Regions from separate parts of the Oerskovia sp. NPDC057915 genome, predicted to be linked through region 3. Evidence: riboswitches for the same ligand, from Rfam matches in the RefSeq annotation. Region 3 holds a riboswitch; each other region holds the start of a gene.
The links. Region 3 has a riboswitch for S-adenosylmethionine ahead of ACFVQ3_RS05005 (rhodanese-like domain-containing protein). Riboswitches for the same ligand answer to the same signal wherever they lie in the genome.

Region 1 (7,199 bases), on a different contig from region 3:
GTTCGTCGACCGCGTCGTCCTGCACGCCTCCGGCGGTGACGGCGGCAACGGTTGCGCCTCCATCCGTCGGGAGAAGTTCAAGCCGCTCGCCGGCCCTGACGGCGGCAACGGGGGTGATGGTGGGACCGTGCGGATCGTCGTCGACTCCCAGACCACGACGCTCCTCGAGTTCCACCACTCGCCGCACCGCCACGCGACCTCCGGCACCCAGGGCATGGGTGACCACCGCGCGGGTGCCGCCGGCGGTGACCTGGTCCTGCGCGTGCCCGACGGCACCGTGATCAAGGACACCGACGGCAACGTCCTGGCCGACCTCGTCGGCGAGGGCGCCGAGTACGTCGCCGCCGCAGGTGGCCGTGGCGGCCTCGGCAACGCCGCGCTCGCGTCCCAGCGCCGCAAGGCGCCCGGCTTCGCGCTGCTCGGCGAGCCCGGCGAGGAGGCCGACTTCGTCCTCGAGGTCAAGTCGATCGCCGACGTCGCGCTCGTCGGGTTCCCGAGCGCCGGCAAGTCCTCGCTCGTCGCCGCGATCTCGGCGGCCCGGCCCAAGATCGCCGACTACCCGTTCACGACCCTCGTCCCCAACCTGGGCGTGGTCCAGGCGGGCGACTCGCGCTACACCGTCGCCGACGTCCCCGGCCTCATCCCGGGTGCGAGCCAGGGCAAGGGGCTCGGCCTCGAGTTCCTGCGCCACATCGAGCGCACCGCCGTGATCGTGCACGTGCTCGACTGCGCGACGCTCGAGCCCGACCGCGACCCCATCTCCGACCTCGAGGCGCTCGAGGCCGAGCTCGACGCCTACGCGGGCGACCTCGACATCGAAGGGGCCCGACTCCCGCTCAACGAGCGCCCGCGCCTCGTGGTGCTCAACAAGATCGACGTGCCCGAGGCCCGCGAGCTCGCCGAGCTCGTGCGCCCCGACCTCGAGGCCCGCGGCCTGCGCGTCTTCGAGATCTCGACCGCGAGCCACGAGGGCCTGCGCCCCCTGACGTTCGCCCTCGCCGAGCTCGTCGACCAGGCTCGCCGTGACGCCCCGGCCCCCGCGCCGGCACGCACGATCCTGCGGCCCAAGGCCGTCGACGACGCAGGCTTCACCGTGACCCGCAAGGGTGGCGCAGAGACCGGCTTCTACTACGAGGTCCGCGGCTCCAAGCCCGAGCGCTGGGTCCGCCAGACCGACTTCTCGAACGACGAGGCCGTGGGCTACCTCGCGGACCGCCTCGCACGACTCGGCGTCGAGGAGAAGCTCTTCAAGGCAGGCGCCGTCGCAGGGGACGAGGTGCGCATCGGCTCGGACAAGAACGCGGTCGTGTTCGACTGGGAGCCCACGCTCATCACGGGCTCCGAGCTCCTCGGCGGCCCGCGCGGCTCCGACCTCCGGCTCGAGGACACAGCGCGGCCCACCCGGTCCGACAAGCGTCGCGAGTACACCGAGCGCATGGACGCCAAGGCCGAGGCCCGCGCCGAGCTGTGGACCGAGCGCGAGTCCGGGCACTGGACGGACCCCGACCAGGACTGACCCTCTGGTGGCGGGTCGACGGTTCGCCGGACGTCGGCGGACCACGGGTCCCGTCCGCAGCACGTCCGCCCGCAGGGCGGGTACGGCCCTCGGGTCGTGCCCGCCCTGCGGCGTCCCCGGGTGGTGCCGGCCCTGCGGGCAGGCGGGACGGGCGCCCGGAGGGGAGCGACGTCGTCGGGGCCGGAAGGGACGGCGCGCTGCCCACGGCGTCCCACCGTGAGGTGTCACACGCTGACACGGCGCCCCGTCCGGGCGCCCGGCGCGGGATGATGAGCCCGTGAATGCGCTCTCCGCCCGCTCCCAGGTCGCCACGGCCCACCGGGTCGTCGTCAAGATCGGCTCCTCCTCCCTCACCGGACCGGACGGGCACCTCAGCGTCCCGGCCCTCCACGCGCTCGTCGACGTCATCGCGGCCCGCCACGCGGCGGGCGGGCAGGTCGTGCTCGTGACGTCGGGAGCGATCGCCGCAGGGATCGGGCCGCTCGGCCTGAGCGCACGACCGCGCGACCTCGCGACGGCCCAGGCCGCGGCCTCGGTGGGTCAGGGGCTCCTGGTCGCCCGGTACGCGCAGGCGTTCGCCGAGTACGGCATCCGCGTGGGCCAGGTGCTCCTCACGGCCGAGGACACCATCCGTCGCGGGCACTACCGCAACGCGCAGCGCTCGCTCGAGCGGCTCCTGGACCTGGGGATCGTGCCGGTCGTCAACGAGAACGACGCGGTTGCGACCGACGAGATCCGCTTCGGGGACAACGACCGCCTCGCAGCCCTGGTCTCGCACCTGGTGCGCGCCGACGCGATGGTCCTGCTGACCGACGTCGACGGCCTCTACGACGGCCCGCCCTCACGCCCCGGCACCCAGCGCATCCGCGAGGTCCGGTCCGCGCTCGACCTCGAGGGCATCGAGGTCACGGGACGCGGCAGCTCGATCGGGACGGGCGGCATGCTCACCAAGCTCGAGTCGGTGCGCATCGCGACGGGCTCGGGCATCCCGGTCGTCCTGACCAAGGCCGCGCACGCCGAGGGCGCCCTCGCCGGGCGCGAGGTCGGCACCTGGTTCGCCGTGACGGGCAAGCGCACCACGCGCCGGCGCCTGTGGCTGGCGCACGCGGCCCGCACGCGCGGACGCCTCGAGCTCGACGAGGGAGCGGTCACCGCGGTCCTGGGCGGGCGGGCGTCGCTGCTTCCCGCGGGCGTGGTCGGCGTCACCGGTGACTTCGACGCGGGCGACCCCGTCGAGCTCGTCGCGCCCGACGGGCGCGTGATCGCGCGCGGCCTCGTCGCGTTCGACTCGAGCGACATCCCCGACCTGCTCGGGCGCTCGACGCACGAGCTGCGCGACCGGCTGGGCGAGGGGTACGACCGCGAGATCGTGCACCGCGACGACCTCGTGCTCGTCGGGCGCAAGCGCAAGGCGAACTGACCGGGGTCCTCACCCCTGCTCGACCCCGGACGGGGCCCGGCGACCCGCCTCCAGGGTCGTCCGGGCCCCGTTGCGCGCTCGGGGTGTCTCAACCTGTGGGACGGCCCTCTCACCCCTTGACTCTCCGACCGCGGGAGGCTTTCCTGTGCGGCAGGTGAAGAGCGCCAGCGCCAAGACCCGGCTCGCTGGCCAGCAACCCTTCGACGTGACGGGGTGCTCCGGGTGGTACCTGACCGCGACCCGTCGGGCGCGGTAAGCACACGGAGGAACGGGCGATGCGCGCACTCGGCACGGAACAGGAGCACGACCGCAGGGTGGAGCGCTGCCTCGGCGGCACCGGACCCCTCGGCCGCTGTTGTCCCTGACCCGCTGCTGAACCCCGGCCGCACCTGACGCACGGCCGACACCACGCCGCGTCCCGCCTCCGCCGTCCCACGACGGCTCCCCACCGCCGCTCACCGTGAGCCCGGCGTCGATCCGACGCACCCACGGTCCGTCGGCGACCCCTCAGCGCCCCGGCCATGCCGGACGGACGGCGCGCACGACCGAAGGAGCACCTCTCGCATGTCCCTCTCGACCTGGCCCTCGGGCCCCGGTGGCCGCACGGCCCCGTCCCGCCGCGCGCTCACCGCGGCCTCCGTCGCCGCGACCGCGCTCCTGCTCGGGGCGTGCGGCACCGGTGGTGGCAGCACGGCGGACGGCACGTCCCCCGGCCCGACGGCGGAGCCCGTCCCGGGCGGCAACCTCACCTTCGCGGTCACGGTCGACTCGCACTGCATCGACCCGCAGCAGGTCGGGAACAACGACGCGATCGCCTCGGCCCGTCAGACCGTGGCCTCGCTCACCGCGCAGGACCCCGACACGGGCGAGATCCTGCCGTGGCTCGCGGAGAGCTGGGAGGTCGACGCGGACGCGACGAGCTTCACGTTCACGCTCCGCGAGGGACCGACGTTCGCCGACGGCACGCCGATCGACGCGGCCGCGGTCAAGACGAACTTCGACAAGATCGTCGAGCTCGGTGCAGCGGCCTCGCTCGGCTCGGCCTACCTCGTCGGGTACGAGGGGACCACGGTCGTGGACCCTCGCACCGTGCGGGTCGACTTCTCGGCACCCAGCGCCCAGTTCCTCCAGGCGTCCTCGACCTTCTCGCTCGGTCTGCTCTCGCCCGCGTCCGCCGCGCTCAGCGTCGAGGACCGGTGCGCCGGGAAGTTCGTGGGCTCCGGGCCGTTCGCGGTGAAGTCCTACACGTTCGACCAGGAGGTCGTGCTCGAGAAGGTCGCGGGCTACGACTGGGCCTCGGAGGCCGACGACCACACGGGGGAGGCATACCTCGACACCGTGACCGTGAAGTTCGTGCCCGAGGCCAGCGTGCGCACCGGCAGCCTGCTCTCGGGACAGATCGACGCGACCGCAGCCATCAGCACGGTCGACCTGCCGCAGTTCGACGGCAACGGCTTCTGGCTCGCGTACCGGGCGAACCCGGGCGTCGTCTTCAACCTCTTCCCCAACGAGTCGCGCCCGCTCGCCGCCGACCCGGCGGTGCGGCAGGCGATCAGCAAGGGCATCGACCGCGAGGAGATCGCCGCGACGCTGCTGACCCCGCAGGACGAGCCCGCGACGAGCGTGCTGTCGCACTCGACCCCGCTGTGGGCCGACGTCTCGGACGACCTGGCGTACGACCCCGACGGTGCCGAACAGCTCCTCGACGACGCCGGCTGGGTCAAGGGCGCCGACGGTGTCCGGGTCAAGGACGGCCAGCGGCTGTCCACCACGGTCACGTTCTGGCAGGTGGCCGAGCCGCTCGAGCTCGTCCAGCAGCAGCTCGCGAAGATCGGCGTGGACCTCCAGCTCAAGCAGGTCACGGTCGCCGAGTCCACCGAGCTCAAGAAGTCCGGAGACTTCGACTTCGACTACTACAACCTGACGCGCTCGGATCCCGACGTGCTGCGCACGATCTTCTCGGCCAACGCGCGCAACATCAACAAGCGGGCGCCCGAGGAGGTCGACGACCTGCTCGACCGCTCGGCGGCGTCGACCGACGTGGCCGAGCGGCAGGAGCTCGTGACCGAGGCCGCGCGTCTCCTGGTGCAGCAGGGGCACTCGATCCCGGTCTACGAGCTGTCGACCACGATCGCCGCGGCCGACACGGTCCACGGCCTGGGCTTCGAGGCCTCGACCCGCCTCGACTTCTACGGCGCCTGGGTCCAGCAGGACTGAGCCCCGGGACGGCGGGACGCGCAGGACGCGTCCCGCCGCGCCGATGCTCGGCCGCCGATCCCTCCAGACGACCCGCGCGCCCCCACCGCGCGCCCCCTTTGCGTCCCACCGCGCGGCCGCAACCACGCATCGCCATCTGCGCGTCCCCACCCGAGAGGAGCCGACCATGGGCCGGTACATCGCCCGCCGCCTGGGGCAGGGAGGCTTCGTCCTCTGGGCGGCCTTCACGATCTCGTTCTTCCTGCTCTACGTCCTGCCGAGCGACGCCGCCTCGATCAAGGCGGCCGGGGCCGACGGCGACCTCTCGGACCCCGAGCTCGTCGCGCGCCTGCGCGCCGAGCAGGGACTCGACCGCCCCGTCCTCGTCCAGTACGCCCACGGGCTCTGGGGTGCGCTGCACCTGGACTTCGGGCGTTCGTTCTCGTCGGGGGCGCCCGCCACGAAGCTCCTCGCCGAGGCGCTGCCGCCCACGCTCCAGCTCACGGCCCTCGCTCTGGGGCTCGCGCTCGTCGGGGGAGCGGCGCTCGCGCTCGCGAGCACGTTCCCGCGTGCCCGCTGGCTCCGGCACGCGCTCGCATCGCTGCCGGCCCTGGGCATCTCGTTGCCGACGTTCTGGGTGGGGCTGCTCCTGCTCCAGTGGTTCTCGTTCGAGCTCCGGCTGTTCCCCGCCATGGGGAACGAGGGGTTCGAGAGCCTCGTCCTGCCGGCGTTCACGCTCGCGATCCCCGCGAGCGCCGCGTTCGCGCAGGTCCTCTCGCGCAGCCTGCGCCAGACCCTGGCCGAGCCGTACGTCGAGACGGCCCGGGCCAAGGGGGCGGGGCGTGTCCGGGTGCACTTCGGTCATGCTCTGCGCAACGCGTCCATCCCGGCGCTCACCGTGCTCGGCGTGACGGTCGGGGGGCTCCTGGCCGGCGCGGTCGTGACCGAGACGGTCTTCTCCCGGGCAGGGATCGGTCGCCTGACGGTGACCGCGGTCAACCAGCAGGACGTGCCCGTGGTCCAGGCGATCGTGGTCTTCTCGGCGGTGGTCTTCGTCGTCGTGACCCTGCTGGTGGACCTGCTCTACCCCGTGCTCGACCCCCGGATCACCACCCGCCAGCCCTCCGCCGCGGCGTGAGGGCACGGAGGAGGACATCATGACCGCACGACTCGACACCTACACCGTCCCGGAGACCTCGTCCCCGGACGCGGCCGCGCCCGACGGGCCGGGCGAGCGTCCTCGGACGCTCCTCGCCGACCCGGCCGCGCTCGCCGACCCGGCCGCGCTCGCCGACCCGGCCGCGCTCGCCGACCCGGCCGCGCTCGACACCGCGCGCCGGCGCGTCAGGGGAGCGCGCTCGTCGCTGCGAACGCTCGGAGGGGCTGTGCTCGCGGTGCTGCGCCGGCCCGGCCTGCTGCTCGCGGTGCTGTTCCTTCTGCTCGTGGTCGCGTGGGCGCTCGCCCCCGGCGTCTTCGCGTCCCAGGACCCGATCACGGGGGTCCCGACGGACCGTCTGCAGGCGCCGAGCGCCGAGCACCTGTTCGGTACGGACCACCTGGGGCGTGACGTGTACGCCCGGGTGGTGCACGGCTCGTGGCTGTCGCTGAGCGCGACCGTGATCGCGGTCGCGCTGGGACTCTCGGTCGGTTCGCTGCTCGGCCTGCTCGCAGGGTTCCTGCGCGGGTGGGTCGACGACGTGGTGGGGCGCGTGGTCGACGTGCTGCTCGCGGTGCCGAGCCTGCTGCTCTCGCTCGCGATCATCACGGTGCTGGGGTTCGGCACGGTCAAGGTGGCGATAGCGGTCGGCATCACGACGATCGCCGCGTTCGCTCGCGTGATGCGTGCGGAGGCGCTGCGGACGTCGTCGACGGCGTACGTCGAGGCGGCTCGCGCGTCGGGCGTGCGCTGGTACACCGTGCTGCGGCGGCACGTCCTGCCCAACTCGGCGGGTCCGGTGGTCGCGCTGACCGCGCTCGAGCTGGGGTCGTCGGTTCTCGCGATCTCTGCTCTGAGCTTCCTGGGCTACGGGGCCGCGCCGCCGACCCCGGAGTGGGGTGCGCTCGTGT
Region 2 (7,199 bases), on a different contig from region 3:
TGGGACCTGGTGCTCGCCCAGGGCGATGTCCTGGGTGTGCGGGCCACGACGTACGCCTTCACAGGAGGTGCCAACGGCACGACGGGCGCCCAGACGTTCTACACCGACCTCCCGCGCGCGACCACGACCTGGTCGTCGGACCTCTTCACGGCCGACGGCCGCACGCAGGCCGCACGGTGGGTCGACGCGGCGCTCGCAGAGGCCGGCCTGGGGTTCGACGAGCCGGTGCCGTCGTCGGAGGACACGTTCCGGGACGTGCGGCTGGGTCCCGACGGCGCCGCGACCCTGGTCTTCTCGCCCGGGCTGGTCTCGGCCCGCTCGGACGGCGAGCTGGCCGTGCGCATCGAGCCGGACGCGACGCGGACGGTCCTGTCCGCGGTCGGGAAGCAGATCGCGGACGTCGCGGCGAGCGGCACCCCGTTCACGGGCATCGCACCGCCGCCCGTCGAGCCGCCCCCCGTGACCACGCCGGTCGCGCCCGACCCGTCCGGCGCCCCCGACTGCTCGGTGCTGCGGTGCGTGGCCCTGACCTTCGACGACGGCCCGGGCAAGCACACGTCGCGACTGCTCGACACCCTCGCCGAGAAGCAGGTCAAGGCGACGTTCTTCCTCGTCGGACGTTCCGTCAAGACGCACCCCGACCTGGTCCGTCGCGAGGTCGCCGAGGGGCACGCGGTGGGGAACCACACCTGGTCCCACCCGGACCTCTCGAAGCTCGGCACGGACCAGATCACGGACGAGCTGACCTCGACGGCGGACGCGGTCGAGGCCGCGTCGGGCGTCCGGCCGACGCTCGTACGCCCTCCGTACGGCGCGACGAGCGACACTGTGACCAGTGTCCTCTCCCAGCGCAACGAGCCGGCGATCCTGTGGGACGTCGACACCGAGGACTGGAAGAACAAGGACACGGCCATGACGACCGAACGGGCTCTGGCAGGCGTCCGACCAGGGGCGATCCTCCTGATGCACGACATCCACGCCTCGACGGTGGACGCCGTCCCGGGCATCGTGGACGGTCTGCGGGCGGCAGGCTACACGCTCGTGACGGTGCCCGATTTGCTCGGCCCTGACCTGGTTGGCGGACACGCGTACTTCAATCGTTAGCATCAGGGCTAGCACAGTCGGAGTAACCCCTGTACCGTAGCCGGTGAGATTGCAGTGCCTCGCTTGTCCTTGCGCAACGGCCCCATGCCACCGCGAACCTTGTTACCCAAGAGTTGACGACGAACACCGTGATGTTCGGCTCCAGATCATGGAGCTGTTTGAAACTCTAGAAGGAGATCCCCATGGCATTGGGAACCGTGAAGTGGTTCAACGGCGAAAAGGGCTACGGCTTCATCGCACCTGAGGACGGCAGCGCCGACGTGTTCGCGCACTACTCCGCCATCCAGACGCAGGGCTTCCGCTCGCTCGAGGAGAACCAGCGCGTCGAGTTCGACGTGACGCAGGGCCCCAAGGGCCCGCAGGCGGAGAACATCCGCCCGCTCTGATCTCACTCGCCTCCGGGCGTAGTTGATCATTGAACGAGTGCCCCCGACCGTCTCGGTCGGGGGCACTCGTGCGTCCAGGACCAGGAGCCCCCGTGCTCTGGCGCTGACGCCGTGGTAGAACTGAGAACGGTCCAGAGGACCAGCGAACCGCCCTCCGGCGTGCTGGTCCGGCAACCGCGCGACGCGCACGGTGCTCCCGGAGGAAGACCCGCCCCCGCGACCGCGGGGGAAGAGCGAGGCCCGACGTCGTAGGGCGCCTCCTCGTGCCCCTCACCCGGGGACCTTCCCGGGCGAGCGTACGCACGGGGGTGAGCTCCGTCGTCGGGCACGGAGAGAAGGAGCACCATGGCCGAGCGCGTCATGGACCGCCGGGCGACGGCCGTCGCCTGTCCCCCGCCCGCCGTCTGCGACCGGTACGACACCGGGCACCTCCTGCACCCCGTCCACGAGCGCATGCTCCGCAACCGGCCCTGGGGCTGGCGCGAGGGCCTCGTGCTCGCGGTGCGGACGCGAGACGGCGGCGTCGAGGTCGTCGTCGAGTACGCGACGGGCGAGGGAGCGTGCCGGGTGTGGCACCACACGGCGCTCGACCTCGACCCCGGGTCCACCGTGCGGGTGCACGAGCAGTACCACGCGCTCGAGCTCGGGGGCCGCGGGCTCAACGTGCGCCTGCTCGGCGGGGTGGGCCCCGTCCCGGAACCGGTGCACCCTCCCCGCTGAGTGCGTGGTCCGGCAGCGACCCGCGGTGTCTCGCTGCCGGATCGTGCACCGACGGAACGGGTCGGCCGGGCGCCGCGTTGGACCAGTGAGGGCGCCCGCCCTCCACGGTTCGACCAGAAGGACACGCTCATGGGATTCCTCGACCGCCTCCTCGGCCGCACCCCGCAGGACGACCGCTCACCGTACGGCTCGGCAGACCGCCCGGGCCCGGGAGCGCCCGCCTACGGCACCCCGCCGCCCGCTCCGACCGGCCCCGCGCGCAGCGAGGACGACGTCGCGATCGACCGCTACCGCTACCTGCTGCGCACCGCTCCCCCCGAGGCGGTCGAGCAGGCGCACGCCGAGGCGTTCGAGCGGCTGACGCCCGAGCAGCGGCGACGCGTGCTGGCCGATCTCGGCGAGACCGTGCCACCCCCCGAGCGCGCGACCTCCGACGACCCGCAGTCGCTCGCCCGCATGGCGACGCGCGCCGAGATGCGCAACCCCGGCACGCTCGAGCGGTCGTTCGGCGGCCGGCAGGGCGGCCCGGGCATGGGCTCGATGATCGGCTCCAGCATGCTCGGCACGATCGCGGGCGTCGTGATCGGCTCTTCGGTCGCCAACATGATGTTCGGCCCGATGTTCGGCGACCCGACCGCGGACTTCGCGGGCGACGGCGGGACCTCGGGCGAGGGCGACCCCGGCGCGGCCGAGGCCGGTGCCGGCGAGGCCGGTGGCGGCGAGGCCGGTGGCGGCGAGGCCGGTGGCGGCGAGGCCGGCGCCGGCGAGGCCGGTGGCGAGACGGACCCGGGAGCCGGTGACACGGGCGGCGACTTCACCGAGGCCGGCGGCGACTTCGGCGGCGACCTCGGCGGGTTCGGCGACTTCGGTGGTGGGGACTTCGGCGGCTTCGGAGACTTCTGAGTCCCTCGACCGCCGCTGAGTGCATGATCCGGCAGAGCCTGAGTGCGGAGCAGTTGTCCCCGAGAGCCCGATCTGACGACAACTGCTCCGCACTCAGCGGAGCGGCGTGGCTCAGCGGAGCGGCGCCACGCCCGACTGGCACAGCCCGATGAACGCGCCCAGCTCGGCGAGCTCCTCGGGATGGTTCGGGAGGTAGTCCGTGAGCCGGGGCGAGCGGATCACGACGGCGCACCACTGGCCGCGCGAGACCGCGACGTTGACGCGGTTGCGCGAGAGCAGGAACTCCATGCCGCGGGGCACGTCCTCGCGGGCCGAGGCCGTCATGGAGACGATCGCGACGGGCGCCTCCTTGCCCTGGAACTTGTCGACGGTACCGACCCGCACGTCGCCCAGACCCGCGGCCTGGAGCGCGTGGCGGACGGTCCACGCCTGCGCGTTGTAGGGGGCCACGACGACGAAGTCGTCCTCCGTGAGTGCTCGTGAGTCACGTGCGGTGCCGTCCGACCCACCGGGCCCCGGGTACCAGGTCGTCCCGAGCAGCGCCTTGACCTGCCGCACGATCTCCTGGGCCTCCTCGACCGAGGACACCGCGTTGCCCGCGTGCTCGACCTCGACGACGTGCACACCGGGCTCGACGCCCACGAGGAGGCGTTCGCCCGCGGCGACCTCGGCGTGCAGAAGACCCTCGTACGCGAGCTCGGACACCGCGTCGCACAGCGCGGGGTGCATGCGCCACGAGCGGGCCAGGAAGTAGCCGAACTCGGGCGGCAGCACGTCGTGGCCGCCGCCCGCACGGGTCAGCCACCCGAGCGCCGACTGGTCGACCGGCTCGGGGTGCTGCCCCTGCGAGACCTGCGGGAGCTGCTGCGGGTCGCCGAGCAGCAGGATTCGTCGCGCCGCACGGGAGACCGCGATCGTGTTGGCGAGCGAGAACTGCCCGGCCTCGTCGATCACGAGCAGGTCGAGCTCGCCGTCGCCGAACCGTTCGGCGTGCGCGAAGTCCCACGCCGTCCCGCCGACGACGCACGGCCCCTCGGCGACGAAGGCCGCGGTCTGCGGGGAGTCGACGAGGCGCCAGGGCACGAGCCGCGAGCCCTCGGGCAGGTCCGCCGCCGCGACGTCGTCGGGCAGGGGACCCACGTCCCGCCCGACGGTCGACACGTCGCGCCCCTTGGGCCCCGAGGCCTTCTTGCCCACGCGGTCCGCGGGCACGCCGCCCTTGGAGATGACGCCCGCGAGCACTTTCTCCACGACGTCGTGCGACTGCGCGACGACGCCCACGCGCCACCCCTCGGCGACGAGCCGGCCGACGACCTTCGACGCGAGGTGGGTCTTGCCCGTGCCGGGCGGCCCCTGGACGCCGAGATAGGAGCCGTCGAGGTCTCGCACGGCGTCGGTCACGGCGTCGACGTACCGCTCGGGGCCACCGCCCAGGACGGGCAGCGAGGCACCGGACACCGTGCGCGGCGGGCGACGACGGAGCAGGTCGAGCGCCGGGTGGTCCGGGAGCACCAGGGGCGCCTGCGGCCCCCCGGGGTTCTGCACCTGCACGGCCGTGGCCAGCGCCCGGATCGACGCCTCCTGCTGCGGGGTCGGGAGCACCTGCCCGACCGTGAGCGCCATGGGCAGCACGTCGTGCGGCGCGACCCCCTTGGGCACGGGCAGACGCACGTCGAGGACGTCGACCTCCCGCCCGTTCCCGAGTCGGCCCCGCTCGACGCCGTGGACGCGCACGCTCCCCGTCGACCAGCGCACCGCGCCGCGGGCGGGCTCGATCCCCTCGGGTGCGGGGCCCTCGAAGAGCGCGGTGGCGCCGTCGTACCCGGCCTTGAGCTCCGAGCCGTCCGGCAGCTCGCCGTACAGGCGCAGGCGACGCGACGGGTTGCTGCGCGGCGTAGCCTTCGCCCAGTCCTCGATCACCTCGGCGCGTTCCACGAGGAAGTAGGCGCGCGGCGTCTGCCACTGGTCGACGGGATCCTTGAGGCGCGCGAAGAACTCCTGCCAGAACGGCTTGGCCTCGCGCCAGTAGTACCCGACGCCCGCGCCGAGGAGCGCGACGGCCTCCTCGTCGTCGGTCCGTCCGTCCCCCGAGCGACCGTCCACGCCGCCCGCGAGCGCGCGGACGTCGAGCTCGACCTGCTCGGCCTCGGCGCGCTTGGCGCGGCGCGCGACCTCGGCGTCCGAGAGCTCGAGCGTGGGCGGCAGGTCGTCCTCCCAGCCGTTGCCGAGGGGGGCGGCGAGCACGCCAGGGGCAGAGGTCGCGGGAGCGGCGCGACCCGCGAGCCCCAGGAGGAACTCGTGCAGGCGCAGGGTCGAGAGGCAGTCGTACTCGTTGTAGTCGGCGATGCCGTGCAGCAGACGCTCGGCGTCCTCGGTGCGGCCCGCGTCGCGCGCCGCGCAGTACGTCGCGTAGGCCACGACGGACGCCGCCGCGTCCGTGACGTCGCCGCCACGGAGCTGGTCGCCCATGTAGAGGGGTTCGAGCTTCTTGATCGAGTACGACGGCGCCGAGACCTTGAGCGAGTGGCGCACGGTCGAGTAGAGGTCGACCAGGACGCCCTCGCGCAGGAGGTCGTCGACCTCCTGCTCGTACACGCCGTGCCGCGCCGCGATCGAGAGCAGGTGCGTCTTCTCGTACGACGCGTAGTGGTAGACGTGCAGGCCCGGGTACTGGGCGCGGCGCTTGGCGAGGTAGTCGACGAAGTCGACGAGCGCCTGCCTCTCCTGATCGAGGTCGTGCGCCCAGAACGCGGTGAAGGGCGGCTTCTCACCGGGGCTGCCCGGCCGCTCGACGAGCCCGAACAGGTAGTCGATGTTCCAGACGATGCCCTCGGGCGAGGCGTCGGGAGCGGACCACAGCGGGTCGCCCTCGAAGTCGAAGAACACGTCGCCCGGGTCCGGGCGCGGCAGGTCGCGCAACGGGGCGGGGTCGACGACGACGTAGGACAGCGTGTGCTGCTCGGGCTCGGCCGCGCCGGGACCCGCGTCGCCTCCGCCTGCGGGCGTGCTCCACGTGACCGACCCGCTGGGGCCGGGCCCGACGTCGGGCACCCCTCCCCCGTCGACCGGCACGTCGACGAGCCCGGCCTGGAGCCTGGCCTGCACACGCAGGGTCTCGAACGTGCGCGCCGCGAGACCCTTGGGCGGGGTGGTCGCGGTCGCGAGCTGCGTCATGGTCGTGATGCCGGCCGCACGGAGCCGGACGCGCTGGGTGCTGCGCAGGCCGGCGACGCGCAGCACGTCGTCGTGGTCGGTGACCTGCTGCGCGCAGTACGCGCACGCCCCGCACTGGCGCAGGCCGGGCGCGTCCCAGGCCACGGGCTCGCCGCTCGCACGGTGCGCGTCCAGGAGCCGCAGCAGCTCGGTGCGCCGCTCGCGGAAGACGGGCAGGACGTCCGCGAGGCGGTGGTCGGTCACGGCCCTCGTCCCGAGGATCAGGTGCAGGACCGGGGACGTCTCGACCCCGGCGGCGAGGAGCTGGTCGGCGTACGCGGCGAGCTGGAGCAGCGCGGGCACCTTGGCACGCCGGGCGAGCTTGGCGTCGTGCACGGCGTACACCGGGCCGCCGGCCCCCGGGACCTCCAGGGTGCCCGACGTCGTCGGGCCGGCAGCGTGGGGCCAGGCGTGGGCCGCCCGGCTGTCGGTACGGATCAGGAAGTCCGCGCGCCCGTGGAAGCGTCCGTCGAAGAACGAGCCCTGGTAGACGACGTCGACTCCGTCGCGCAGGGCGTCGAGCGTCGCGGCGTGCGCGGCCTCCAGGTCCGCGCGCCGCACCGTGCGCGGCACAGGGACCTCGCGGATCGCGTCGGCCCCCACGAGGTCGACGAAGCCCGCGAGCACCTGCTGCTCGTGCACGTCGCCGAGGGTCGCGGTCCGCTCGAGCATGTCGTCGACCTCGACGGCGGCGTGCGCGGCGCGCCCGACCTTCTCGTCGAGGGTGCGCAGCAGGCGGTACTCGCACTCGCTCGCCGCGACGAGGTCGCTCGCCGAGAAGACGAGCAGCGGCTCGACGGTCGGGTCCTGCTGGTCCATCAGGAACACGGCGACTCCTCGGGATCGCTCACGCGCGTCGTCGATCCTCGACGA
Region 3 (7,199 bases):
GCGAGGATCTCGTCGATGCCGGCGCCCGAGAAGTGGTTGGCGAACACGTACGGCATCCCGAGCTCTGCGGCGAGGCGCGCCGAGTAGTCGCTCGACCCGAGCAGCCACACGGTCGGCACCGACTCGGCGGCCGGGGTCGCGTGGACGTCGTAGACCTGGCCGGTCGTGAGGCGCACCGACGCCCCTTCGGCGCTCATGAGCGAGCGGATGTCCTGGACGTGCTGGGGGAAGCGGTCGACGTCCGACGTGGGACCGCTGCTGCGGAGCAGCGCCGTGACGACGGGGTCGCTGCCGGGCGCGCGCCCGATCCCCAGGTCGATGCGCCCCGGGGCCATGGCCTCCAGGACCGCGAACTGCTCGGCGACGACGAGCGGCGCGTGGTTCGGGAGCATGACACCTCCCGACCCGACACGGATGCGGTCGGTCACCGCGGCGGCCGCCGAGATCATGACGGGCGGGGCGGACGCGGCGACCGCGGGCATGTTGTGGTGCTCGGCGAACCAGTAGCGCGTGAAGCCGAGCCGGTCGGCGAGGCGCACGAGGTCCAGGGAGGCGGCGATGGCCTGGGAGCTGGACTGTCCCGAACGGACGGGGACGAGGTCGAGGACGGAGAGGCGCGGCGAGGTAGTCATCGCCAGGTGCAACCCCGGGATACGGCCGGGGTATTCCTGGCCCCGTCGTGTCGCTGGGTGCGGGGTGGTCGTCGCCGATCGCTCGGTCCGACGACAGCCACCCCGCACCCAGCGGTGCCGGTGACGGCCTAGCGTGCGGCGAGCGCCTGCTCGACGTCCTCGATCAGGTCGAGCGGGTCCTCGAGGCCGATCGACAGGCGCACGGTCGTCTCCGCGATCCCGACGGCGGCACGCCCCTCAGGGCCCAGCTTGCGGTGCGTCGTGGTCGCCGGGTGCGTGACGAGCGACTTGGCGTCGCCCAGGTTGTTCGAGATGTCCACGACCCGCAGGGCGTCGAGGAACTGGAACGTGCGCTTCTTGAGGAGCTCGGGGTCGGTGTGCGGGTCGTCGGCGCCGGGCACGTCGAGGTTGAACGTCACGACCGTCCCGCCGCCGCTCTGCTGGGCCTTGGCGAGCTCGACCTGCGGGTGCGAGGCCAGGAACGGGTAGCGCACGGCCGTGATGCCGGGCAGGTCCTCGAGGGCCGTCGCGACCTGGAACGCCGCGGCGTTCTGCGCCTTGACACGCACGGACAGCGTCTCGAGCCCCTTGACCAGGACCCACGCGTTGAACGCGCTGAGCGAGGGACCGGTGTTGCGGATGAAGGTCTGGACGGGGCCCTTGACGTACTCCTCGGAGCCCAGGATCGCGCCGCCCAGCACGCGGCCCTGGCCGTCGATGTGCTTCGTCGCCGAGTACACGACGACGTCCGCCCCGAGCTCGAGCGGCTTCTGCAGCACGGGGGTCGCGAACACGTTGTCGAGCACGACGACGGCGCCTGCGGCGTGCGCGAGGTCGCTCACGCGGCGGACGTCGATCACGTCCTGCATGGGGTTGGACGGGGTCTCGAAGAAGACGACGTCCGCGGGGGTCGACAGCGCCTCCTCCCACTGCGAGAGGACGTGCCCGTCGACGTAGTCGGTGCGCACGCCCCACTTGGCGAAGATCTCGTCGAAGATCACGAGCGACGAGCCGAACAGGGCTCGGGCCGCGACGATGCGCGAGCCCGAACCGACCAGGGCCGCGAGGGACGTGAACACCGCGGACATGCCCGACGCCGTCGCGTAGCAGGCCTCTGCGCCCTCGATGAGGCGCAGCCGCTCCTCGAACGTGTGCACGGTCGGGTTGCCGTAGCGCGAGTAGATGAAGCGGTCGACCTCGCCCGTGAACGCCGCCTCGGCCTCGGCTGCGCTCCCGTACACGTAACCCTGCGTGAGGAAGAGCGCCTCGCTCGTCTCCTCGAAGCTCGTGCGGGCGTGGCCGCCGCGTACCGCGAGCGTGTCGGGGCGGACCGAGCGGGGGAGCGGGCCGCGACCCGAGCCGCCGGGGATGCCGGCGGGGATGCGCAGCACGCCGTCCCCGGTCGCGGCGCTCACGACTGCGTCCAAGGGAGCCCGGCTGCGCGCCAGCCGTCGGACCCGCGGTGGCCACCGCCGTCGAGCGCTCCCTCGAAGCCCTCGAGAACGTTGTACGCGGGACCCAGGCCCGCGGCTGTCGCGGCCCGGGCCGCGCCGATCGAGCGGGCTCCCGAGCGGCACAGGAAGACGACCGGGACCTCGGGGGTCAGCCCGGCCGCGGTGAGGTCGGTGACGAACGCCGGGTTGGGGCGGCCCGCGACGTCGACCCACTGGGTCAGGACGGGCTCACGGCCGGTCGACGACAGGTCGGGGACACCCACGAAGCGCCACTCGGCGTCGGTACGGACGTCCACGAGGACGGCGCTCGGGTCGCTCTGCAGAAGGGCCCAGGCCTGCTGGGGCGTGATGTCGCCGGCGTAGCCGTCGGCGGGCCGGGCGTCGGGGACCGGGGCAGCGGTCGCGCGGTCGGGGGCACTCATGGTGATCCTCCATCGGTCGTGGCGGTAGCACCCTCGCCCGTCACCGGGGGGTTGCTGCGGCGTCATCGTGCCAAGTCACTCAGCCGCTCTGGATGGTTGCGTCGGATCGTACGCCACCGTGACCACGGAAAAGAACAGGTGTCTCGCAGGGTGGTCGGGCTAGGTTCCTGCGCATGAGCCACCTCCCGACACCGGACCGCGAGACGCCGGACCAGACCGAGGAGCCCCTGGTCGGCGGGAACTCGACGACCGTAGTGCGCAGCGGCGACACCGTCCGCCGGACCGCGGGGCCCTGGACGCCGACGGTCCAGGCGCTCCTGCGGCACCTGCGGGCGCAGGGCGTCACCGAGGTGCCCGAACCGCTGGGTGTCGACGACCAGGGTCGCGAGGTCCTGTCCTTCCTCGCCGGCGACGTCGCGAACTACCCGCTGCCCCTGTGGGTCTGGGACGAGTCGGTGCTCCGGGGCGCGGGCGCGCTCCTGCGGCGCGTGCACGACGCGAGCGTCGGGTTCCTCGCGGCCACGGCCACGGCCACGGCCCCCGAGAGCTCTGCCGGTGCCGCCCCCTCGGCCCTGATGTGGCAGACCCCGCCGCACGAGCCCGCCGAGGTCGTGTGCCACAACGACGTCGCCCCGTACAACCTGGTCTTCCGCGACGGCGCGGTGGCCGGGCTCATCGACTTCGACACCGCGAGCCCGGGCCCCCGGATCTGGGACCTGGCCTACCTCGGCTACCGGCTCGCGCCTCTCGTGGCGGACGCCTCGGACGCGGACGGGGCCGACGCCGTCGGGCGGCTGAACCGGCTGGCGCGGCTCGACGCCCTGGTCTCCGCGTACGGGATGCCGTACTCGCGCCGCGAGGTCCTGACGGTCATGGTCGCGCGGCTCGACGAGCTCGCTGCCTTCACCGACGAGCGGGCGTCCGCGACGGGACGGGCAGACTTCCGGGAGCACGCGGCCATGTACCGGGCCGACGCGCGGAGGGCCAGGGCGCTCGCGGACTCGTCCTCCGACTCGCCGGTCCAGCCCGTCCGACAGACCGCCCTGACCACCATCCGAGACGCGGTGCCCACCGGTTGACACGCTCCGCGCGCCTCGACCATCCTGGACACCAGGTCATGAGTGCCAGCGCAAAACCCCGGTTTGCTGGCCGGCAACCCTCCTCCGCGGTGGGGTGCCCCGGGTGACGACCAGGTCCCTCTCTATCTGGAGGGGGGCAAGCGCGGAGGGGCCGGCACGGCGTACTCCGACGACCACTGGAGGACGTGCCATGAGCGCACACGCAGTCATCGAAGCACCCACCTCGTGTGCCGTGCTGCCCGTCGTGGGCAGCGACACCCTGGTCCCCCTCGTCGACGGGCGCAGCGTCCCGTACGCGAACCTCGACGTCGCGGCCTCGGCCCCGGCGCTCCAGGTCGTGGCCGACCGGGTCAACGAGGTCCTGCCGCTGTACGCGAGCGTGCACCGCGGCGCGGGCTACCTGTCGCAGGTGTCGACGGCCCTCTACGAGGCCGCCCGCCAGACCATCGGCTCGTTCGTCGGCGCGCGCGAGGACGACGTCACGATCGTCACGCGCAACACCACGGACTCCCTCAACCTCCTCGCGGGCTGCGTCCCGGCCCAGGCGGACGGGTCGCCGGGCCGCGTGCTCGTCCTCGACGTCGAGCACCACGCGAACCTCCTGCCCTGGCAGCGCACGGGCGGCGCGACGGTCCTCGTCGGTGGCGCGACGGTCGCCGAGACCCTGTCGGGCCTGCGCACCGAGCTCGCCCGCTTCCCGTACGCGCTCGTCGCGGTCACGGGCGCCTCGAACGTCACGGGCGAGTCGCTGCCGCTCGCCGAGGTCGTGGCCGCGGCGCACGACGCCGGGGCCCGCGTCCTGCTCGACGGTGCCCAGCTCGTCCCGCACCGGGGCGTCTCGCTCGCCGCGAGCGACGTGGACTACGTCGCGTTCTCGGGGCACAAGACGTACGCGCCGTTCGGCGCGGGCGCTCTCGTGGGTCGCCGCGACTGGCTCGACACCGGCACGCCCTACCTCGCCGGTGGTGGCGCGGTGCGCAACGTGACCCTCGACGGCACCTCGTGGCAGAGCGCCCCGGCGCGGCACGAGGCCGGGTCGCCCAACGTGATCGGCGCGGTCGCGCTGGCCTCCGCGTGCGACGCGCTCGCGGCTCTCGAGCCGGGTGCGCTCGTCGCGCACGAGACCGAGCTGCGGGCCCGCCTCGTCGAAGGCCTGGAGGCGATCGACGGCGTGCGCGTCGTGCGGGCCTGGGCCGACGCGGTCGACCCGGTGGGCGTCGTGACGTTCTCGGTCGACGGCTCCGACGCAGGGCTCGTCGCGGCCTACCTGTCGGCCGAGCACGGCATCGGCGTGCGTGACGGCCGCTTCTGCGCGCACCCGCTCCTGGCCCGGCTGGGTTTCCCGGCCGGGGCGATCCGGGCGTCGATCGGGGTCGGCACCACGGGTGAGGAGATCGAGCGCCTGCTCACCGCGCTGCGCACCTGGGTGACCGAGGGGGCCAAGACCCGCTACGAGGTCGTGGACGGCTGCTGGGTGGTGAGCGACGACCCTCGCCCGCTCCTGCAGGTCGCGGGCCTCTCGGGACTCTTCGCGACGGCCGCTGCGGGCTACATCACGGCCGCCGTGGGCTGCGGGCCGGCCCCCGCCTGAGGGGCCCTCTGACCTGCGAAGACGTTGCCTGGACCGCAACGTTCACCGGGGCGTCACCCGGTCGTTCACGAACGACCGCTCCGTGGTCTTGGCGGCGACGCCTGCGTGTGTTCTGATTTGCGCTGTGCAGCACGATGTCCACCTTGAAGGCCACGGGTTCCGCCTCGAACCCCTGGCTGTCGCGCACGCCGGTGCGCTGGCCCAGATCGTCGATCCGTCGATGTGGGCAGGCATGAGTACGACCCTCCCCGAGGGGGAGGTCGGGATGGTGAACTTCATCGAGGACACCCGCGCCACCCGCGCGCTGACGGCCTTCGCCGTCGTCGACGCGGGCTCGGGTCTCGTGGTGGGGAGCACCGCTTTCCGTGACCTGTCGCTCGACGACAGGCGCGTGGAGATCGGGCGGACCTTCTACGCCCGTTCCACGTGGGGGAGCCTCGTCAACCCCGTCTCGAAATGGTTGCTGCTCCGACATGCGTTCGAGTCGTGGGACGTGCACCGCGTGGGATTCCGGGTGGACGCGCGCAACGCTCGCTCGCTCGCCGCGATGCGTCGCCTCGGCGCGTACGAGGAGGGCGTCATGCGTGGTCATCGCACGGCTCCTGACGGGACCCGGGCCGACTCGGTGTGCTTCTCGATCCTGGCGCACGAGTGGGCGGGCGTCGAGCTCGGCCTGCTCGACCGGATCGCGAGCCCGCGCATCGTGCCCGTGCTCGGACCGGTCGGGCTGACCGACGCCGGGGAGCCCGACGCCGGGGCGCCCGGTCCCGGGGTCCCCGTGGGGCCGCCGGTGCTCACGGTGGTGCCGCCCGTCGGCGAGGAGTCGTTCGGGGGAGATGCGCACGGCATCCTCGCCGTGCCTGACCTCGCTGCGGTCCCCGACCTGCCCCCGGTCATCGCACTCTGACCTTCTCGTCCACCCTGTCCACAGCACCGCCCCGGGACCCGCAAGGGTCCCGGGGCGGTCTTCGTCGGGGCGTCAGTCCTTCTTGAAGGCGTCCTTGACGTCGTCGCCGGCCTGCTTCACGTTGGCCTTCGCCTGGTCGGCGTGCCCCTCGGCCTCGAGGCGCTCGTTCCCGGTGAGCTTCCCGGCACCTTCCTTGATCTTGCCCTCGGCCTCTTCGGCACCGTGCTTGATCTTGTCTCCCAGTCCCATGGGGTTCCTCCCTCGGTGGTGGTGGCTGCTTCCTGACGACCGTAGGCAGGGGACCGGGGCACTCGCATCTCGGGTGACGGGCGTTCCACGAGACCTTCACAAGTGGTCGGGCAGGATGCCCGTATGGAGAACGACGTCGTCCTGGAAGGGTTCGGGCTGCGCCTCGAGCCGCTCGCCGAGGAGCATGCGCCCGCCCTGGCGGGTCTCGTCGACGACGCGATGTGGGCCGGGATGTCGACCCCCGTGCCGCGCAGCGCGGCAGACGTGGTCGCCCTCGTGCGCGATGCGGTGGCGACGCCCGGACGGTTGGCGTGGGCCGTCGTCGGGCAGGGGAGTCCCGGGCCCGACGGCGCCGCGGAGGTCCGAGGGAGCACGTCGCTCTACGAGTGGTCGCCTGCGCAGCGGCGCGTCGAGCTCGGGTGGACGTACTACGGCCGGCCGTGGTGGGGCGGCGTGACCAACCCGGCGTGCAAGCTCCTCGTGCTGCGGCACGCGTTCGAGGTGCTCGACGTCGAGCGCGTGGCGCTGCGGGCCGACGCGCGCAACACCCGCTCGATCGCGGCGATCCGGCGCCTCGGTGCGGTGCCGGAGGGCGTGCTGCGCAGCCACCGGGTCGCGCCCGACGGGTCGCGCGGGGACTCGGCCTACTTCTCGATCCTCGCGGACGAGTGGCCGGGGGTCCGCGACGGGCTGCTGGACCGTCTGCTGCGCCCGGGGCCGGCGCGACGATGACGACGACGGGCCGGCCAGGGACGCCCCTGTGGCCTCTTCGCCCGATCCTCCTTAGGTTGGAAGGATGCCTCCGCGGACCTGCGACGGGCTGACCGACCGCTGGAGGGCTGTTGACGACCGAGGACGCACGACC
Region 4 (7,199 bases), on a different contig from region 3:
TCGACGCCGCCGGGCTCGAGCACCCCACGGCCGACTGGACGTGGGCGGACGAGCAGGCCGCGGCCACGGCACTCACCGACACCGCCGCCGGCGTGTACGGCGACTTCCAGCCCGTGACGTTCCACGAGTTCTACAAGGTGCTCGACCAGGCCGGGGGCCAGTTCTTCACCGAGGACGGCTCGGCGACGGCGTTCGACAGCCCCGAGGGCGTCAAGGCCGCGACCTGGCTCGTCACGAAGCCCGGGACGGTCATGCCCACCGAGGCCGACGGGTCGAGCACCCCCGACTTCGACAAGGACCTCTTCTCGGCCGGCAAGCTCGGCATGTGGCACTCGGGCATCTGGATGTTCGACGCCCTGTCCCAGGTCGAGGGTCTCGACTGGGACATCGTCGTCGAGCCCGGTGACGCCTCGAAGGCCTCGGCCCTGTTCACCAACGGGGTGGCCGTGACGGCCGCCTCGAAGGAGAAGGAGGCCGCCCAGGACTTCGCCGAGTTCCTCACGGTCTCGCCCACCGCGGTCGACACCCGGCTCGCGAGCTCGTGGGAGCTCCCGCCGATCGCCGACGAGGACGCCCTGTCCCCGTACCTCGAGCAGACGCCGCCCGCGAACCGCCAGGCCGTGATCGACGCGCTCGACACCGTCGCCCTCCCGCCCGTGCTCGCCGCGCAGCAGGAGATGCAGGACGCGATCAACGAGGAGCTGTCCAACGCGGCCGCAGGCCGCAAGACCGTCGAGCAGGCCCTCACCGACGCCGCCGCACGCGTCGACCAGCTCCTCGGCTGAGCCCGCTCGCACAGCACCCGTCCGGCAGGTCGTGGTGCGGGGTCCCGGACCACGCGACCACGCACCACGACCCGCCCACGCCGGACGTCCATCCCTAGCACCAGGACGAATTCCATGAGCCTCGCCCTCCCCACGACGACAGAAGACCTCGACCGCCTGCGTGACCTGGCGCGTATCTCCGCGGAGGTGATCGCACAGCACCAGGACACCGCCGGCGCCTACCCGGCCTCGCCCACGTTCAGCGCCTACCAGGGCTACGCCTGGTTCCGCGACGGGTCGTTCGTCGCCGAGGGGATGTCCCGCTACGGCGCCGTCGAGTCCGTCGACAGGTTCCACCGGTGGGCCGTCGGCGTCCTGACCTCGCGCGGCGCGCACGTCGCCGACCTGCTCGCGCGCGCCGACCGCGGCGAGCAGCTCCCCCTGACCGACCTGCTCCCCACGCGCTTCCGGCTCGACGGCGCAGACGGCCAGGACCCCTGGTGGGACTTCCAGACCGACGGCTACGGCATGTGGCTGTGGCAGCTCGTGACCCACGCGGAACGTCACGACCGCCCGCTCGACCCCTACCGCGAGGCCGTGGCCGTCGCGGTCGACTACCTGCTCGCGACGTGGGAGCTCCCCTGCTACGACTGGTGGGAGGAGCACGTCGAGGAGCGTCACCCGTCGACGCTGGCCCCGGTCCGCGCGGGCCTCCTGGCCGTCGCGGGCGCCCGGTGCGCCGACGGCTCCCCGCTGCTCGACGACGCCCGCTCGACCCGGGCGCGCGACGTCGCCGACGCGATCAGCGCGCTCGTCCAGGCCGACGGCATGACGTCGGGCCGCGCGAGCGACCCCGACGCGCCGCACCTCGCGAAGTGGTTCGGCTCGGACGCGGTCGACGCGTCGCTCGCCGCGTGCGTGGTCCCGTTCGGCCTCGTGGAGCCCGGCTCCCCGGTCGCCGAGGCCACGCTCGACGCCGTCGCACGCGACCTCGACGTCGACGGCGGCGTGCACCGCTTCCGCGCGGACGTGTTCTACGGCGGTGGCCAGTGGCTGCTGCTGTCCGCGCTCCTGGGCTGGAACCACGCCCGCGCGGGCCGGACCGACGAGGCGTGGCGCCACCTGCGGTGGATCGCCTCGGAGGCCGGACCCGACGGTCTGATGCCCGAGCAGGTCCCCGACCACCTGATGCACCCCGGCTCCCGCGACGAGTGGATCGAGCGCTGGGGTCCCGTGGCCCTGCCCCTGCTGTGGTCCCACGGCATGTACCTGATCCTGGCCGACGAGCTCGGCATCCTGACGACCGACCCGAACACGGAGCAGCACTCATGACCACCCTGATCCACCGTCCCGCCGGCATCGGCCACCCCTACGCCGCGTCGGCCGACCAGCGCCTGCCCGTGCACCCCGGGGTCGGGACCTCCGTGAGCCTCGGCGTCGTCGTCGAGGACGCCCCGACCGACGTCGCCGTCACGTGCGAGTGGGACGACGGCTCGCAGGTCACGACGTTCGCTGCCGCGCCCGGGTCCGTATCCCCCGCGGACGCGGCCGCTCTCGCGGGCGGCGACGGTCACCTCGCCGCGGCCCAGGCGGGCCAGCTCACGGCCGACGGCGCCTGGCACGCCACGAGCCCGGTGCTCGAGGCGGGCCGCCGCTACCGCTACCGCTTCTCGACGGCCGACGCGGCCACCGAGTGGTTCGAGGTCAGCGCGGGCACGTGGACCTCGACCGCCCCGGCCGGGGCGCGCGGGGTGACCGTGGGCGGCGTGCCCGCCGACCTGCACCCGCTCGTCGCCCCCGGCTCGGTCGAGTGGTGGACCGACGAGGACGGCGCACGTCGCGTGCGGTTCGCGTTCCGCCTCGACGCGTCCGAGCACGTGGTCGGGTTCGGCGAGCGGTTCGACGCCGTCGACCAGCGCGGCAGGAGCCTCGACGCCGTCGTGTTCGAGCAGTACAAGTCGCAGGGTGCGACGGGACGCACGTACATGCCGATGCCGTTCGCGCACGTCGTCGGCGGCTCCGGCTGGGGCTTCCACGTCCGCACGTCGCGTCGCACCTGGTACGACGTCGCCGCCTCCTCGCCCGACCTGCTCGTCGTCGAGGCCGCGCTGGGCGACGACGCCGCACTCGACGTCGGCGTCTACGAGGGCAGCCCCACGGCGGTCCTCAAGGCGTTCGGCGACGAGGTCGGCCGGGCCGAGGAGCTCCCGTCGTGGGTCCTGGGCCTGTGGGCGTCGGGCAACGAGTGGAACACCCAGCAGCTCGTCATGGACCAGATGGACGCGCACCGCGACCTCGACGTCCCCGTGAGCGTCGTCGTGATCGAGGCGTGGAGCGACGAGGAGGGCATCACGATCTTCCGCGACGCCCGGTACGCGATCAACCCCGACGGCGCCCCGCACGCAGCCGCCGACTTCACGTACCCGGCCGACGGCGCCTGGCCGGACCCGAAGGGCATGATCGACGAGCTCCACTCCCGGGGCATCAAGGTCGTCCTGTGGCAGATCCCCCTGCTCAAGACCGAGCACGACCTCGGCCCCGACGTCCCGCACGAGGCCCAGGTGCTCGCCGACGGACGCGCCATGGTCGCGGCCGGGCACGCGGTCCGCGAGGAGGACGGCAGCGCCTACCACAACCGCGGTTGGTGGTTCCCGCAGTCCCTCATGGCCGACCTGTCGACCCCCGAAGGCCGCGAGTGGTGGACCGCGCGCCGCCAGTACCTCGTGGGCGAGCTCGACGTCGACGGCTTCAAGACCGACGGCGGCGAGCACGCCTGGGGCGACGAGCTCCGGTACGCCGACGGGCGCCGGGGCGACGAGGGCAACAACCTGTACCCCGTGCACTACGCCCGCGCGTTCGGTGACCTGCTGCGCAGGAACGGCAAGGCTCCCGTGACGTTCTCCCGCGCCGGGTTCACCGGTTCGCAGGCCCACGGCCTGCACTGGGCGGGCGACGAGAACTCGACCTGGGAGGCGTTCCGCTGGTCCATGAACGCGGGCATCACGGCCTCGGCCTGCGGCATCGTCTACTGGGGCTGGGACCTCGCCGGGTTCTCGGGCCCCGTGCCCGGCTCCGAGCTCTACCTGCGCGGGGTCGCGGCCGCGACGTTCAGCCCCGTCATGCAGTACCACTCGGAGTTCAACCACCACCAGCGCCCCCTGCGGGACCGCACGCCGTGGTACGTCGCCGAGACCAACGACGACCCCGAGGTCGTGGACGTGTTCCGGGGCTTCGCGAAGGTCCGCGAGCGCCTCGTGCCCTACCTCGCCGAGCAGGCGCGGCACTCGATCGTCACGGGCGCTCCCCTCATGCGTGGGCTGTTCGTCGACCACGCGCACGACGAGAAGGTCTGGGAGCACGCCGACGAGTACCAGCTCGGCGAGGACCTGCTGGTCCACCCCGTGACCGAGGAGGGCGCGACCACCTGGACCACGTACCTCCCGGCGGGCGAGTGGGTCGACGCCTGGACGGGGCAGCCCGCCACGGGCGAGCCCAGCGGGGCCGGGGTGCTCGTGACGCGCGCCGTCCCGCGCGACGTCATCCCGGTGTACGTGCGCGCCTCCGCGTGGGAGGGGCTGGCGCCGGTCTTCGCGCGGTAGCCCGCGGGTCGGGTCGGCGGCTGAGGAGGCCGCCCGGGCCGACAGCACGGACGACGACGCCATGGAGGCGGCGAGCAGGGCCCCATCCGTCATGACGACGGGTGGGGCCCTTGTCGCGTCGTGGAGCAGCGCCCGCCCGACCGACGGAGAGACGAGGCAAGCCGCGCCGCACGGGCGAGGTCGGCCAGGACCCGACGACTGTCGACCGACAGGCGTACGTTGGAAGGGCGCCAGCAGGGACCGACGAAGCGACTCTGCGACCGCGTGGACGGCCGGTGGAACGGGACGCGAGACACCTCCGGACCCCTCCGTCTCACGCTTCGAGCGGATATTGGCTCAGATCATGGATTCCCCCTACGATCGTCAACACCATCCAGAGCGGTCGAGAGTCCTGGCTCGTTGACACCGCAGCAACCCCCCAACGGAAGCCTCCCGCGGGTACGGGTGCTACAGCCAGGTTCGATGGAGCGATTCATGACCGAGGCATCTTCCTGCGCACCCCCGCACCGCACCGGGGTCCCGCGCGCCATCCGCACGGCCGCCGTGGCCGTCACCAGCACGCCCCTCGTGGCGGTCGCGCGATGAGCATCGTCGACCTGGGGCACTTCGGTCACGAGGCACCGCGACCCACGGTGTCGTTCGAGCTCATGCCCCCGCGCCGACCCGACGCCGCACCCAGGTTCTGGGAGACGGCCCGCCGTCTGGTCGCGACGTCCCCCGACTTCGTGTCGGTCACGTACGGCGCGGCCGGCACGGACCGTGAGACCTCGCGCCGCGTCATCAGCCAGCTCCTGCACGGCACGCCCGTGCTGCCCATCGCGCACCTGACGTGCGTGGGCGCCTCGCGCGAGGACGTCGAGGACGTCATCACGGACTTCCTCGAGGCGGGCGTGCGCAGCTTCCTCGCACTGCGGGGCGACCCGCCGCGCGACCAGCCGGACTGGCGGCCCGCCGAGGACGGCGTGCGGTCGAGCACCGAGCTCGTGGCCCTGCTGCGCGAGGTCGAGGCCGCACGCTGCGCCGCGAGCCCGAGCGTCGCGCTGCGCGGGGCCGCCCGGCCGTTGACGATCGCGGTCGCGACGTTCCCCGACGGGAACCTCGCCGCGGGCACGAGCCGCACCCAGGAGGTCCGCCGGCTGTGGCAGAAGCAGCAGGCGGGCGCCGACTTCGCGATCACGCAGCTCTTTTACGAGGCCTCGTCGTACGTCGACTTCGTCGCCGAGGCGCGCGCCGCCGGCGTCACCATCCCGATCCTCGCGGGCCTGCTGCCCATGACGGACCCGGCCCGGCTCGCACGCGTCGAGGAGCTCACGGGCGTCCCGGCACCGCAGCGCGTCGTCGAGGCCCTCGAGGCCGAGCAGGACCCCGCCGCGCGCCACGCCCTGGGCATCCGTCACTCGGTCGAGCTCGCGCGCCAGGTCCTCGCGGCCGGCGCGCCCGGCCTCCACATCTACACGTTCAACAAGCACCAAGCCGCTCTAGACCTGCTCGAGGGAGTCAACCTCGGCGGTGGGGCAGCGGGGGACGCGAGCAGCGTCTCGTCCCGCACCCCCGACCTGGCCAGCGGGCCGTGGGTCTCCGGCACTCCCCTTCCCTCCGCCGAGCCTGCCCTGGGCAGCTCCTCGGTCTGACCAGTTCAGAGGTAATCACCATGAGTGCACCCACGTTCCCGTCCGGTTCCGTCCTCGGCTACCCCCGCATCGGCCCGCGCCGCGAGCTCAAGAAGGCCGTCGAGTCCTTCTGGGCCGGCAAGACCACCGCGGACGAGCTCGAGGCCACGGCCTCGGCGCTGCGCGTCGCGGCGGCCCGGCGTCTCGTCGACCTCGGTCTCGACGCCTCGTCGGGCGCCGTGCCCGGCTCGTTCTCCTACTACGACCAGGTGCTCGACGTCGTCGCTCTCCTCGGGGCGGTCCCGTCCCGTTTCGCGTCGCTCACCGACGCCGACGGCGCGCTGGACCTCGCGGGCTACTTCACGGTCGCGCGCGGCGCCGGTGAGGACGCCCCGCTCGAGATGACAAAGTGGTTCGACACGAACTACCACTACCTGGTCCCCGAGATCAGCGAGACCACGCCGTTCCGCTTCGCGGACGACCGCGTCGTGCGCCAGTTCGTCGAGGCCAGGGACGCGGGCGTCGTGACCCGGCCCGTCGTCGTCGGGCCCGTCACGTTCCTCGCGCTGTCCAAGGCCGCCGACGACAGCGCGCCCGGCTTCAGCCCGCTCTCGCGCCTCGCGGACGTCCTGCCCGTGTACGTCGAGCTGCTGCGCGCCCTGGCCGCGGCCGGAGCACCGTGGGTGCAGCTCGACGAGCCCGCGCTCGTCTCCGACTCGATCGACGTCCCGGCCGCCGAGGTCCACGCCGCGGTCACCGAGGCGTACCGCGTGCTCGCGACCGAGCTCGCGGTGGGCACCGAGCGCCCCGCGATCCTCGTCGGCGCACCGTTCGGCGGGCTGCAGGGAGAGCACGACGGCCTGGCTCTCCTCGCCGCGACCGACGTCGAGGCGATCTCGCTCGACCTCGTCAAGGGCGCCGTCCCCGCGGGCCCCGTCGCGGGTCTCGCGGGCAAGACCGTCGTCGCGGGCGTGATCGACGGCCACAACGTCTGGCGTGCCGACCTCGCAGCGAAGCTCGACCTGGTCGAGGGGTTGTCCGACCTGGGTGCGGGCTCCGTCGTCGTCGGCACCTCGACCTCGCTCCTGCACGTCCCGCACGACGTCGAGGACGAGGACTGGACGAACGGCTCGATCGACGCCCGTCTGCGCGACTGGCTCGCGTTCGCCGACCAGAAGGTCGGCGAGGTCGCGGTCCTCGCCCGGGCACTGACCGACGGGCGCGAC

Region 1: linked by a shared signal. The riboswitch ahead of ACFVQ3_RS00810 (ABC transporter substrate-binding protein) and the one ahead of ACFVQ3_RS05005 (rhodanese-like domain-containing protein) in region 3 are both predicted to bind S-adenosylmethionine.
Region 2: linked by a shared signal. The riboswitch ahead of ACFVQ3_RS08660 (hypothetical protein) and the one ahead of ACFVQ3_RS05005 (rhodanese-like domain-containing protein) in region 3 are both predicted to bind S-adenosylmethionine.
Region 4: linked by a shared signal. The riboswitch ahead of ACFVQ3_RS18010 (methylenetetrahydrofolate reductase) and the one ahead of ACFVQ3_RS05005 (rhodanese-like domain-containing protein) in region 3 are both predicted to bind S-adenosylmethionine.

The regions. Positions count from the first base shown of each region.
Region 1 covers NZ_JBHVOS010000001.1:166,325-173,523, forward strand. The annotation lists gene obgE (GTPase ObgE) at 1-1,516, shown strand, start outside; gene proB (glutamate 5-kinase) at 1,794-2,936, shown strand; SAM riboswitch class IV at 3,090-3,201, shown strand; gene ACFVQ3_RS00810 (ABC transporter substrate-binding protein) at 3,501-5,153, shown strand; gene ACFVQ3_RS00815 (ABC transporter permease) at 5,320-6,270, shown strand; gene ACFVQ3_RS00820 (ABC transporter permease) at 6,290-7,199, shown strand, end outside.
Region 2 covers NZ_JBHVOS010000010.1:71,375-78,573, forward strand. The annotation lists gene ACFVQ3_RS08650 (polysaccharide deacetylase family protein) at 1-1,104, shown strand, start outside; gene ACFVQ3_RS08655 (cold-shock protein) at 1,287-1,490, shown strand; SAM riboswitch class IV at 1,619-1,730, shown strand; gene ACFVQ3_RS08660 (hypothetical protein) at 1,836-2,210, shown strand; gene ACFVQ3_RS08665 (hypothetical protein) at 2,340-3,113, shown strand; gene ACFVQ3_RS08670 (AAA domain-containing protein) at 3,225-7,145, opposite strand.
Region 3 covers NZ_JBHVOS010000005.1:85,161-92,359, reverse strand. The annotation lists gene ACFVQ3_RS05015 (LLM class flavin-dependent oxidoreductase) at 1-632, opposite strand, end outside; gene ACFVQ3_RS05010 (O-succinylhomoserine sulfhydrylase) at 761-2,023, opposite strand; gene ACFVQ3_RS05005 (rhodanese-like domain-containing protein) at 2,044-2,508, opposite strand; SAM riboswitch class I at 2,515-2,607, opposite strand; gene ACFVQ3_RS05000 (phosphotransferase enzyme family protein) at 2,682-3,587, shown strand; SAM riboswitch class IV at 3,622-3,736, shown strand; gene ACFVQ3_RS04995 (aminotransferase class V-fold PLP-dependent enzyme) at 3,778-5,178, shown strand; gene ACFVQ3_RS04990 (GNAT family N-acetyltransferase) at 5,261-6,085, shown strand; gene ACFVQ3_RS04985 (CsbD family protein) at 6,158-6,334, opposite strand; gene ACFVQ3_RS04980 (GNAT family N-acetyltransferase) at 6,458-7,066, shown strand; gene ACFVQ3_RS04975 (peptide MFS transporter) at 7,177-7,199, shown strand, end outside.
Region 4 covers NZ_JBHVOS010000034.1:18,625-25,823, reverse strand. The annotation lists gene ACFVQ3_RS18025 (ABC transporter substrate-binding protein) at 1-785, shown strand, start outside; gene ACFVQ3_RS18020 (glycoside hydrolase family 15 protein) at 900-2,096, shown strand; gene ACFVQ3_RS18015 (TIM-barrel domain-containing protein) at 2,093-4,363, shown strand; SAM riboswitch class I at 4,730-4,832, shown strand; gene ACFVQ3_RS18010 (methylenetetrahydrofolate reductase) at 4,945-5,994, shown strand; gene metE (5-methyltetrahydropteroyltriglutamate--homocysteine S-methyltransferase) at 6,015-7,199, shown strand, end outside.